DNA from 2 places in the Sphingomonas sp. PEI4 genome. Region 1 is predicted to be linked to the other one. Evidence: riboswitches for the same ligand, from Rfam matches in the RefSeq annotation. Region 1 holds a riboswitch; the other holds the start of a gene.
The links. A riboswitch is a leader RNA that binds a small molecule or an ion and turns the genes downstream of it on or off. The one in region 1 is predicted to bind cobalamin.

Region 2: linked by a shared signal. The riboswitch ahead of cobW (cobalamin biosynthesis protein CobW) and the one ahead of AC1MLZ_RS01245 (DUF1636 domain-containing protein) in region 1 are both predicted to bind cobalamin.

The regions. Positions count from the first base shown of each region.
Region 1 covers NZ_CM155258.1:278,097-283,746, reverse strand. Annotated here, with positions in the region: gene AC1MLZ_RS01255 (histidine phosphatase family protein) at 1-395, opposite strand, end outside; gene cobT (nicotinate-nucleotide--dimethylbenzimidazole phosphoribosyltransferase) at 407-1,420, opposite strand; gene AC1MLZ_RS01245 (DUF1636 domain-containing protein) at 1,417-1,824, opposite strand; cobalamin riboswitch at 1,997-2,192, opposite strand; gene cobO (cob(I)yrinic acid a,c-diamide adenosyltransferase) at 2,386-2,991, opposite strand; gene AC1MLZ_RS01235 (NAD(P)/FAD-dependent oxidoreductase) at 3,046-4,662, shown strand; gene AC1MLZ_RS01230 (peptidylprolyl isomerase) at 4,943-5,632, opposite strand.
Region 2 covers NZ_CM155258.1:457,258-462,907, forward strand. Annotated here, with positions in the region: gene AC1MLZ_RS01980 (glycosyl hydrolase 2 galactose-binding domain-containing protein) at 1-2,092, opposite strand, end outside; gene AC1MLZ_RS01985 (hypothetical protein) at 2,165-2,356, shown strand; cobalamin riboswitch at 2,322-2,540, shown strand; gene AC1MLZ_RS01990 (HoxN/HupN/NixA family nickel/cobalt transporter) at 2,804-3,793, shown strand; cobalamin riboswitch at 3,849-4,062, shown strand; gene cobW (cobalamin biosynthesis protein CobW) at 4,171-5,208, shown strand; gene cobN (cobaltochelatase subunit CobN) at 5,215-5,650, shown strand, end outside.

The DNA of each region.
Region 1 (5,650 bases):
AGCGTCGCGACCGGCGGCAAATCGGCAAGCGCGTCGTGCACGCGGCCTTGGAGTGCGGACCAGCGCTCCCCGCCCGGTGGAGGGGCCGCGTCCGGATCGTCATAAAATTGCGCCAACGCCGCCGGATCGACATCTGCCGGTGACAGCCCGTCCCAAGCCCCGAAGTCGAGTTCGCGCCACCGCGGGTCCACATCGAACTCGATCGCCCGAGAGGCCGCGATCGCCGACGCACAGTCGCGCGTCCGTGCAAAGTCCGACGTCACGATCCGTAGAACGTCCAGCGTAGCCGTCCGTGCCAGACAGGCGGCAATGCCCTTATCCGTTACCGGCTCGTCGGTTCGGCCCAGCAGGAGCCCTTCGCGCGTCGGTGCGCCATGCCGTATCAGGTACAGCATGTGCGAGCCGGTCACGCGACCGAGACCCCCGCCTCGGCAAAGGTCGCCATCTCGTCATGTGCCGCCAGCGCCGCGCGAACGAGCAGCGTCGCGGTCGCCGCACCGCTTCCCTCGCCGAGCCGCATGCCCAGCGACAACAGGGGATCGAGCCGCAATGCCTGCAACAGACGCGCATGACCCGGCTCGGCAGATACGTGGCCGGCAAGACAATGCGCGAGGATGTCCGGGCATGCCGCCGCGATCGGCGCGACCGCGGCGCAACATATGAAGCCATCGAGCATGACGGGAACGCCCGCGATCCGGGCCGCGAGGACCGCTCCTGCGATCGCGGCAATCTCTCGACCACCAAGCCTGCGCAGCGTCTCAAACGGCGTGGTCAGCGCGTCCCGGTGTAGCGCCAGCCCGGCCTCCACCGTCGCGATCTTGCGCGCCATGCCGTCGTCGTCAACGCCGGTACCGGGCCCGACCCAGTCGCGTGCCGATCCATCGAAGCTTGCAAGGCACAGCGCCGCGGCCGAGGTCGAGTTGCCGATCCCCATTTCGCCGAGGACGATCAGATCCGGCGCGTCCGCAACGGCTGCCGCGCCCGCGTTGATCGCGGCGAGGCAGTCGCCCTCCGACATCGCAGCGGCCATCGCAAAATCGGCGGTCGGCCGATCGAGATCGAGCGAAACGACTTTGAGATCGAGCCCCGCCGCGCGCGACAGAGCATTGATTGCCGCGCCGCCATGCTCGAAATTTGCCACCATCTGCGCAGTGACCGAAGCTGGAAATGCGCTGACGCCGCGATCGACGACGCCGTGATTACCGGCAAAGACCACCACCCTGCCGCGATCGAGGCGCGGGCGTTCATGGCCCTGCCAGCCGGCCATGAAGACCGCGATCTCCTCCAACCGCCCGAGCGAGCCCGGCGGCTTGGTCAGTTGCCCCTGACGCGCCACCGCCGCGGATCGAGCCGTTTCATCCGGTTGAGGCAGGGCACGCAAGGACGCCAGGAATGCCCCGGAGGTTGGGAAACAGGTCATTCGACGACGAACCCGGCGGGCGGCGTGCGGGTGATGAAATGCCCTTTCACTCCCTGCGGCCATTGCTTGAACGGCACCTGCCCGAACGCGCTTTCGCCGTACAGCCGTGCGTAATCGAGGATTGCACGCGCGGCGTCCTCGGTCGGCTCGAACCTCCCGAGAACGTAGCCGACCTTTGCGGGTGCGCGCAGGTGGATCGTGCAGAAATCCTGGCATGCGAACAGGCACGGCATCTCCTGCACCGCAACGTCGGCATAGGCCGGATCGCTCGCTTGCACCGCCTTCAATGCGCTGACGAGCCGCGCGCCGCCGCGCACGCCTTCACCGTCGTCGCGCGCATCGGTGGAATGGCGGCACGTATTGCACGCGACCACCGCAACGCCGTCTTCGACTGGCTTCAGCATGTCCGTTCCCGGACGATAGCAACATGACGTGAACTTGGCATCGGAACCCCTTCGGACAGTCGGACCCGCACCGCGCGGCAGGCTGAAGGCACATGCCCCCTGCCTCCGCGTGACGCGAAGCGATGTCGTCGCTCGGGGTATTACCCGTCCGTTCGGCGCACCCTGGCCGGACGAAAGACGACCGCGACGGGCAGGTCTCCTGGCTCGCGGGTCAACGCCGTCCGCGCAGCCTTCTCGGGAGTATCCCAATGGCATGAGGCACGATGGCTCGCCGCGTACAGTTGCAGGGGCAGCCGGGTGTTTCCCGTTCCCATTTTCATTTCCCTAAGCGTTGCCGCCTTGGGAAAACCTGTCGCACGTAGAGCGATACGCGGGGGGAGAAGGTCATGCAAGGCGCCGCTATGGGAGTCAGAACCCCGCGAGCGGTCTTCGCACCCGCCCGTCATCCTAACGAAAGTCGGGACCCAGAGCCACGAAAGTCGCCATCCGTTACCCTGGGTCCTGACTTTCGTCAGGATGACGGACATTGATTGTAGCGTTCCGTTAAGTTGCTGAGTTACGTCAGAACTCGACCCCAGCCTGCGCCTTTACCCCCGACCGGAACGGATGCTTCACCTGCGTCATCTCGGTCACCAGATCCGCCACCTCGATCAGCGCATCCGGCGCATTCCGCCCGGTCGCCACGACGTGCGTCATCTCAGGCTTCCCCGCCAACACCGCCAGCACCTCGTCCACCGGTAGATACTCATACCGCAACACGATGTTCAGTTCGTCCGCCACAACCATCGCATAGGACGGATCGGCAATCATCCGCTTCACCTCGTCCCATGCCTCACGCGCCACCGCGATGTCGCGCGCGCGATCCTGCGTGTCCCAGGTAAACCCCTCGCCCATCGGCTTGAACTCGCACAGGTCTGGGAACGCGTCGAATACCGCCTTCTCGCCGGTCGCCATCGCGCCCTTCACGAACTGCACAACGCCGACCTTGCGCCCATGCCCGATCATCCGCACCGCCATGCCGAACGCGGCGGTCGACTTGCCCTTGCCCTTGCCGGTGTGGACGATGATCAGGCCCTTCTCGATCGTCTTGCTCGCGACGATCCGGTCCTGAACCTCTTTGCGCTTGGCGCTCTTGGCATTCTGCTCGTCGTCGGTCCGCATGATCATGTCCTCTCGTCCTCCCGATGGCGGATTGCGACGTGTGGCGCTAGAGCGTCCACCATGCTCCGCATCACCGACCTCAAGCTGCCGCTCAACCACGCCGACGAAGCGCTCCCCGCCGCGATCCGCGATCGCCTGCGCGTCACCCCGCGCGACCTGATCCGCTACACCATCGCCAGGCGGGCGCACGATGCGCGTGACAAGATGGACATCCAGCTCGTCTACTCGGTCGACGTCACGCTGAAGAACGAGGACACCGTCCTCACGCGCTTCCGCAAGGATCGCCACGTCCAGCGCACGCCTGACACGGGGTATCGTTTCGTCACCAAGGGCGGCGCGAGCTATACCGGCCCCCGCCCGGTCGTCGTCGGCGCGGGCCCGTGCGGGTTGTTCGCGGGCCTGATCCTAGCGCAGATGGGGTTCCGCCCGATCATCCTAGACCGCGGCAAAGTCGTCCGCGAACGCACCAAGGACACCTGGGGGCTCTGGCGCAAAAGCGTCCTCAACCCCGAATCCAACGTCCAGTTCGGCGAGGGCGGCGCCGGCACCTTCTCCGACGGCAAGCTCTGGAGCCAGATCAAGGACCCGCGCCACCTCGGCCGCAAGGTCCTGACCGAGTTCGTGAAGGCCGGCGCGCCGCCCGAAATCCTGACCGAAGCGCACCCGCATATCGGCACCTTCCGACTCGTTACGATGGTCGAGAGCATGCGCGCGACGATCGAGGCGCTCGGCGGCGAATACCGCTTCTCGACCCGCGTCGACGGCCTCGACATCGTCGAGGAGGCAGGCGCCCGACAACTTCGCGGCCTCCACCTCAGCACCGGCGACTATCTCGAAGCGAACCACGTCGTCTTCGCGGTCGGCCACAGCGCGCGCGACACGTTCGAGATGCTCCATGCGAAGGGCGTGCACGTCGAGGCCAAGCCTTTCTCGATCGGCGTCCGCATCGAACATCCGCAGTCGTGGATCGACGAAGCACGGTTCGGCCCCTGTGCGGGCCATCCCGATCTCGGCGCGGCGGCGTACAGCCTGTCGCACCACTGCAAGAACGGCCGCACCGTCTACAGCTTCTGCATGTGCCCGGGCGGCACCGTCGTCGCGGCGACCTCGGAGGAAGGCCGCGTCGCGACCAACGGCATGAGCCAATATTCGCGTAACGAACGCAATGCGAACTCGGGCATCGTGATCGGCATCGACCCCGAGCGCGACTATCCCGGCCACCCGCTTGCCGGGATCGAACTGCAACGCCACTGGGAATCGCGCGCCTATGTCGCCGGCGGCTCGAACTACAAGGCGCCAGCGCAACGCATCGGCGACCTGCTCGCCGGTCGGCCCTCCACGGCGCTCGGTTCCGTGATCCCGTCGTACAAGCCGGGCGTCCACATGACCGACCTGTCGGAGTGCCTGCCGGAGTTCGCGATTACGGCGCTCCGCGAGGCACTGCCGGCGTTCGGGCGTGAGATTCCGGGCTACGACCATCCCGACGCAGTGCTCACCGGAGTCGAGACGCGGACGTCATCGCCGGTGAGGATCACGCGGGGCGACGACTTTGTAAGCCTCAACACTCCGGGGCTTTTCCCGGCGGGCGAAGGCGCTGGCTATGCAGGGGGCATTCTTTCCGCCGCGGTCGACGGCATCAAGGTTGCCGAAGCGGTTGCGCTTAGCCTCACGGCATAAACCCCTTTCGTAGGCGGGGGTCCAGGACCCACAGACGCTAGCGTCCGTTACCCTGGGCTCCCGCCTTCGCGGGAGAACTGAGAAGGTTGCGGCGACTGTTCTAAGCACGTGACTAGCGGGACGAACTTTACAGTCCCACCCGGCCTTCGCCAGGGCGGTGCGGACGTGGATGGCGTCCGCGGTTGCGGCAGACGCGTGCGGAGGAGGCTACGCTCCCCCCGATTGAACTAAGCAACACAGGGCGCGGTGCTGGTCGAGGTGCGGCCCGCCGCCCGCCTATTCACTTACGCCGCCGTGGCCCCGTCTCGATCAACCATGCCCGCGGTAGCCCCGTCGGCTTGGCCACCCCGTCAAGCCGCCGCGCACTTACCAGCGCGACACGCTTCAAGATCATCTGGTCCTTGAACGCGTCCATCCCGCCGCCGGTCGGCTTGGCGAGGATACGCTTCACCACGTCCATCCCAGCGACGACATGCCCGAACGCCGCATAGCCCGGATAGCCCGCACGTGCGTCCATCGCCGGCGCCGGCCCGACCGTGATGAAGAAATTGCCGCCAGCCGACGCTGGCGTCATCCCCCGCGCCATCGAGATCGTCGCGTCGAGATGCTTGATCCCGGTCATCGCAGTGGTCTCGAGCGGAAACGGCGGCAGGATCCGCCGCGCGTCGGTGCGAATGCCCGCCTGGATGAAGCCGAGCTTCGGCGCGGACTTCTGGCGGCTCGCGCGGTAGAAGTCGGTCCCGTCGAACCGCCCGTCATCGACATAGGCGAGAAAATTCGCGGTCGTCTTCGGCGCATGGCGGGCATCGAGCGCCAGCAGGATCGGGCCCTCCGACGTAACGATGCGGACGCGTACCAAGCCCGGCTTGGGTCCCGGTTCGGCGCGCTGTACCGCCCGCTTTGCCGGCTGCGCGGTCCCCGCGGTCGCCAGGGCCGCAATGGCCACGAAGCCCATCATCAAACGCCGCATTTCGATCACTCACGCCTT
Region 2 (5,650 bases), 180 kb from region 1:
CCTGCGTCGATTCCCAGAAATCGTTGAGGATCATCAGACCGTATTCGTCCGCCAGGTCGTAGAAGGTGTCCTCGGTATTCTGGCCGACCCAGTTGCGGATGATGTTGAGATGCGCGTCCTTGTGCAGGCGGAAGAACGGCTCCAGCCGCGTCCGGTCGACGCGCTTCATGAAGTCGTCCATGCCGATATTGCCGCCCCGCGCGGCGATCTTCACGCCGTTCACGCGGATCACGAGATAGGGCGACAGGCCGTCCTGATCCTTGATCGGCGTCACAGCGGGAGACTTGTCCGCACCGGCGACGAAGCTCGCCGCCCAGCCGTTCGCAACCTTGCGGATGCCGGTATGCGAACCGTCGACGATCCGCTCACCACGTTGCCGCGCCTTGGACAGATCGATGCCGACCCGGTCGAGGTCGCCGTCCTTGTCCATCAGCGAGATGTCGTACGTTACCTGCCGGATCCCGAACCGGACATGCTTCGTATCGCTGGTCGCGCCGTCCACGGTTATCGTGAGGGTAAGGTCGTGCAGCGCAGCGTCGCCATAGCCGTTGGGCCACCAGAGCTTCGGGTTGCGTACCGAGAGCTGCGGGAAATCGGCGGGTTTCATCACGACATTGGCGGACTGGCCGGCCGTGAGCGTCACCGGCTTTTCAACGACGATACCATCGAACGCGGCGCGCAGGGTCGCGGTCACGGTTCGATCGGACGGATTCGAGACGGGCACGCCGATCTCTATTTCCGCGACGCTGTTGTCCGCCTTGGGCAACGTCGTGACGACCTGCGCATCGCCTAGCGTCGCGATACCGGTCGCGGTCAGCGTCACGCCGCGCCACATGCCGATATTGCGGTCGCGGATGCTCGGAATCCAGTCCCACCCCTCGGTCGCGACGAAGGTCGGGCCGTCCAGCATCATCATGCCGCCATTCTCGCCGACGCCCGTGGTCAGCGACTCCTCGTGCGCGATGCCCGGATGCGGCGGCGGCGACACCTTCACCGCGACCGCGTTGCGCCCTGGCAGCAGCTTGCCGGTCACGTCGAACTGGCCGCGCACGAACGCGCCCTTCATGGTCCCGATCGGTGCGCCGTTCAGCCACACCTCGGCGCTGTAGTTGACGCCGTCAAAATTGAGCATCTGTCGCTTGCCCGCGGTCGCGGCTGGCGCGTCGAACTCGGTGCGATACCAGTAATCCTGTCGCGCCAGGCTTTCCGGGATCGTCATGTTGTTCAGCCCGAACGCAGGGTCGGCATAAACACCGCGATCGACCAGCGTCGTCAGGACCGTGCCCGGCACCGTCGCGACGTACCAGCTCGACGCATCGAACCCTGCACGGCTGAGCGTCGCGCCGGGTGCGGTCACCTTCGGCGCCTCGGCCAACCGCCAGCCCGCGACCTTCCAGGCGCCGTCACGCAGCGGCGCGATCGCGGGTCCGGTCGGCAGCGGCTTGGCAACGGGGGCGGGGAAGGGCGCCTTCGACACCGGCCGGGTCCAGGCATCCTGGGGCGTGGTCTGACCGGACATCTGGCGCACCTGTACCGGCCACGCCGGGCTGCCGTTCTGGTAGACGATCGACGCACTCGGCTTGGTCGTCGATCGGGCCTTCACCGCGTTCGCATCGAGCGCACCCGCCTGCATCGCGAAGCCCGACACGCGACCACCGAACGGCGCGATCGTCGCGACCGACGGTACGGGCGCGGCGGTCATCCGGCGTTGCGCGACCGGTCGGCCGTCGACGTACAGCCGTGCCAAACCATCCTCGACGGTCGCCGCGACGTGATGCCAAACCCCGGCCGCGATCCGCGACGGCGCGATCAGCGTACCGGTTTCGGTGACGAGGCTCGGGCGCCCCTTGTCGAGCGCAAGATAGCGGCGCGGTCCGTTCGCGATGTCGCCGAACCCCGCAACGGGCACGATGCCGTCGCGGATCGTCCCGGGTTCGATCCACCCCGACAGCGTCCAGCTTGGTGCGTCGATCGGCTTGGCAGTGTCGCCACCGATGATTGTCTTGAGGGGCGCGCCGCCAGCAGGCGCCGCCACGTTGAACGGCCCATAGGTCTGGGCCGACGCGGCGGTCGCGCAGCATAGGGCCAACATGGAAATCGTGCCCGCGAACACCCGCTTGCCCATTGATCATCCTCCCGTGCGGAATCTGACGATGCTCCGCGATTGGCGATCAACATGACGCGGCGCCGCGAAAAAGCCAAATTGAATTACGAATTGTTTGCGATCGATAGGGGCGCCGCCGACCATGCTTTGCCGATGCGCGTATTGGCAGCGTTGCGAAAGCAGGATACCCAACCGGGCAGGTGGCGGATCAACGCCGCCTGCATGATCGCGTCGGTGCCCTTCGGGGCTTGATTGGGAATGCGGTGCGGTGGGGTTCGCCCCGCCAATGCCGCGGCTGTCCCTGCAACTGTAAGCGGCGAGCGAAACGCACGGGCCCTTCGACTGGAGGGCAGCCACTGGGCCGTAGAGCCTGGGAAGGCGTGGCGTGGAGCTTTGACCCGTGAGCCAGGAGACCTGCCGGCGTCTGGTCGCTCTTGTCCCGGTCCAGGGGGTGGCCGAGGCACGGTGAACGCCGTCTGAGCGACGACACGCGCGGCAGGGGCCGCACGGCGACGCGCGTCGGCCGCTCGTGGCGTCCGGTCTTCACGTGTCCCGGCCGTTCGCGGCAGGCCCCCGTCCTCGTCGGACGCCGGGGAGTTCTGCATGACGACGTCGACGATCGATAGACGGGCCGACAGACTGGCCGACAGGCAGGCTGGCAGACCGACGCGGACCGCCACCCGCAGGCGGATCGGCTGGATGTTCGCAGGCCTGATCGCCGCCAACATCGCCGCATGGGCCTGGGCCTTCTCGCTGTTCCACGCGCAACCGCTGATGCTGGGCACGGCGCTGCTCGCCTGGGGCCTCGGCCTGCGCCACGCGGTCGATGCGGACCACATCGCCGCGATCGACAATGTCACGCGCAAGCTCATGCAGGACGGCCAGCGCCCGATCGCGGTCGGTTTCTGGTTCGCGATCGGCCATTCGGGCATCGTACTGATCGCGGCCGTCGCGATCGCGCTCACCGCCAGCGCGCTGTCGCAGTTCGAGGCGTTCAAACAGGTCGGCGGCGTGGTCGCCACCGTCATCTCCGCCGTGTTCCTGTTCACGATCGCGGCGATGAACCTCATCATCCTGCGCTCGGTCTGGCGCACCTTCGGCCACGTTCGCGGCGGCGGGACCTATGTCGAGGAGGACCTCGACCTCCTGCTCGGCAACCGGGGACTGCTCGCGCGGCTGTTCCGGCCGATGTTCCGCCTCGTCACGCGAAGCTGGCACATGGCCCCGCTCGGCTTCCTGTTCGGTCTCGGGTTCGACACTGCCACGGAGGTCGCTATCCTCGGTCTTTCCGCAAGCCAGGCCGCCGACGGTCTCTCGATCGGCACGGTGTTGGTGCTCCCGGTTCTGTTCGCGACCGGCATGGCGCTGGTCGACACGGCGGACGGCGTCGTCATGCTCGGCGCGTACGAATGGGCGTTCGTGAAGCCGATCCGCAAACTCTATTACAACATCACCATCACGCTGATCTCCGCCATCGTCGCTATCGCGATCGGCGGGATCGAGACGCTCGCGCTGCTCGGCGCGAAGCTCGGTTTGTCAGGCGGGATCTGGGACGTCGCGACGGCACTCGGCGAGAATTTCAACGGTCTCGGCTTCGCGATCATCGGCCTGTTCGTGCTGTGCTGGGTGCTGAGCTTCGCGATCTACCGCTGGAAACGCTTCGACGAGATCGAGGTCGTGCACGGATAGCTGGCGGCGTAACGCAAAGTCCGTTAGTTCGCGTTCGTGAGGGTTGGTTCGACCGAACCTCGTTGATCGCGCTGGTGCCCTTCGGGGCTTGAATGGGAATGCGGTGCGGAAGGGGTTCGCTCCTCCAATGCCGCGGCTGTCCCTGCAACTGTAAGCGGTGAGCGACACGCACGCGCCCTTCGGGGCAGCCACTGGGCCTTAGGCCTGGGAAGGTGTGCGAGAAGCTTCGACCCGCGAGCCAGGAGACCTGCCAGCGCAACGGTCGCTCTTGCTTTGATCCAGGGGGTGGTCACGGCACGGTACTCCGTTTGAGCGACGAACATGTACGGCTGCAAGGCTGTGCGTGCGTGTGCTTTCAGACGTCGAGGAGTTTCATAATGTCCGATCTTTCAAAGGTCCCCGTCACCATCGTCACCGGCTTCCTTGGTGCCGGCAAGACCACGCTGATCAGCCACCTGATCCGCAACGCGAACGGCCGCCGCCTCGCCGTCGTCGTCAACGAATTCGGCACGCTCGGCATCGACGGCGATATCCTCAAAGGCTGCGCGATCCCCGATTGCCCGGCCGAGAACGTGATCGAACTGGCGAACGGCTGCATCTGCTGCACGGTGGCGGACGACTTCATCCCGACCGTCGAGGCGCTGCTCGCGCTCGACCCGCGGCCGGATCACATCCTGATCGAGACGTCCGGCCTCGCACTGCCAAAACCGCTGCTCAAGGCGTTCGACTGGCCCGCGATCCGATCGCGCGTCACCGTCGACGGCGTCATCGCGCTCGCCGATGCCGAGGCGGTCGCCGCCGGTCGCTTTGCCCCCGATGTGGCCGCGCTCGACGCCCAGCGCGCCGCCGACCCGAGCATCGATCACGAGACGCCGTTGTCGGAGGTGTTCGAGGACCAGCTAGCCTGCGCCGATCTCGTGCTGTTGACCAAGGTAGATCTCGCCGGTCCCGAAGGCGTAGCCAAAGCGCGCGCGGTGATCGCCGCCGAATCCGCCCGCCCGCTCGCCGTGATCGAGCTAACCGATGGCGTGATTGATCCCCGCATAATCCTGGGTCTCAACGCCTCCGCCGAAGACGACATCGCCGCCCGCCCGTCGCACCACGACGGCGAGGACGATCACGAGCATGACGATTTCGACAGCGTCGTCGTCGAACTAGGCGAGATCGCCGACCCCGCCGACCTCACCGCAAAGATCGAAGCACTCGCCCGCAACGCCGACATCCTCCGCGTGAAGGGATACGCCGCGGTCACCGGCAAGCCGATGCGCCTGCTCGTCCAGGCGGTCGGCGCCCGCGTCCGCACGCAATACGACCGTCCGTGGCGCGCAGGCGAACCCCGCCGCACGCAACTCGTGGTCATCGCCGAACACGACCGCATCGACGAGGCCCGCATCAAGGCCGCGCTGGACGCCTGAGCCACGATGCACGTCGTCTTCCGCGAGACCCACGGGCTGGAGGAAAGCGCGGTCCCTCAGGACCTCGCCCAAACCCCCGCGGATCTCGTCGTCCTGTCCTTCTCCGACGGCGACCTCGGCGCATTCGCCGCGGGCTGGAGACGTGCGGACGCCGCCGGAAGCCGTTTGCCCTCGCTACGCCTCGCGAACCTGACCGCGCTCCAGCATCCGCTCTCGGTCGACACCTATGTCGAGCAGACGCTGGCCGGCGCGAAGGGCATCCTGATCCGGCTGATCGGCGGGCGCTCCTATTGGAGCTACGGCCTGCAACAGGTCGAAAACCTCGCGCGGGAGAAAGGCATCGCGCTAGCGGTTCTCGCCGCAGACGGGCGCATCGATACGCGCCTCGACGCCGCATCGACGATCCCGCTCTCGACGCTGCGCCGCCTGGCCCATCTCTGCG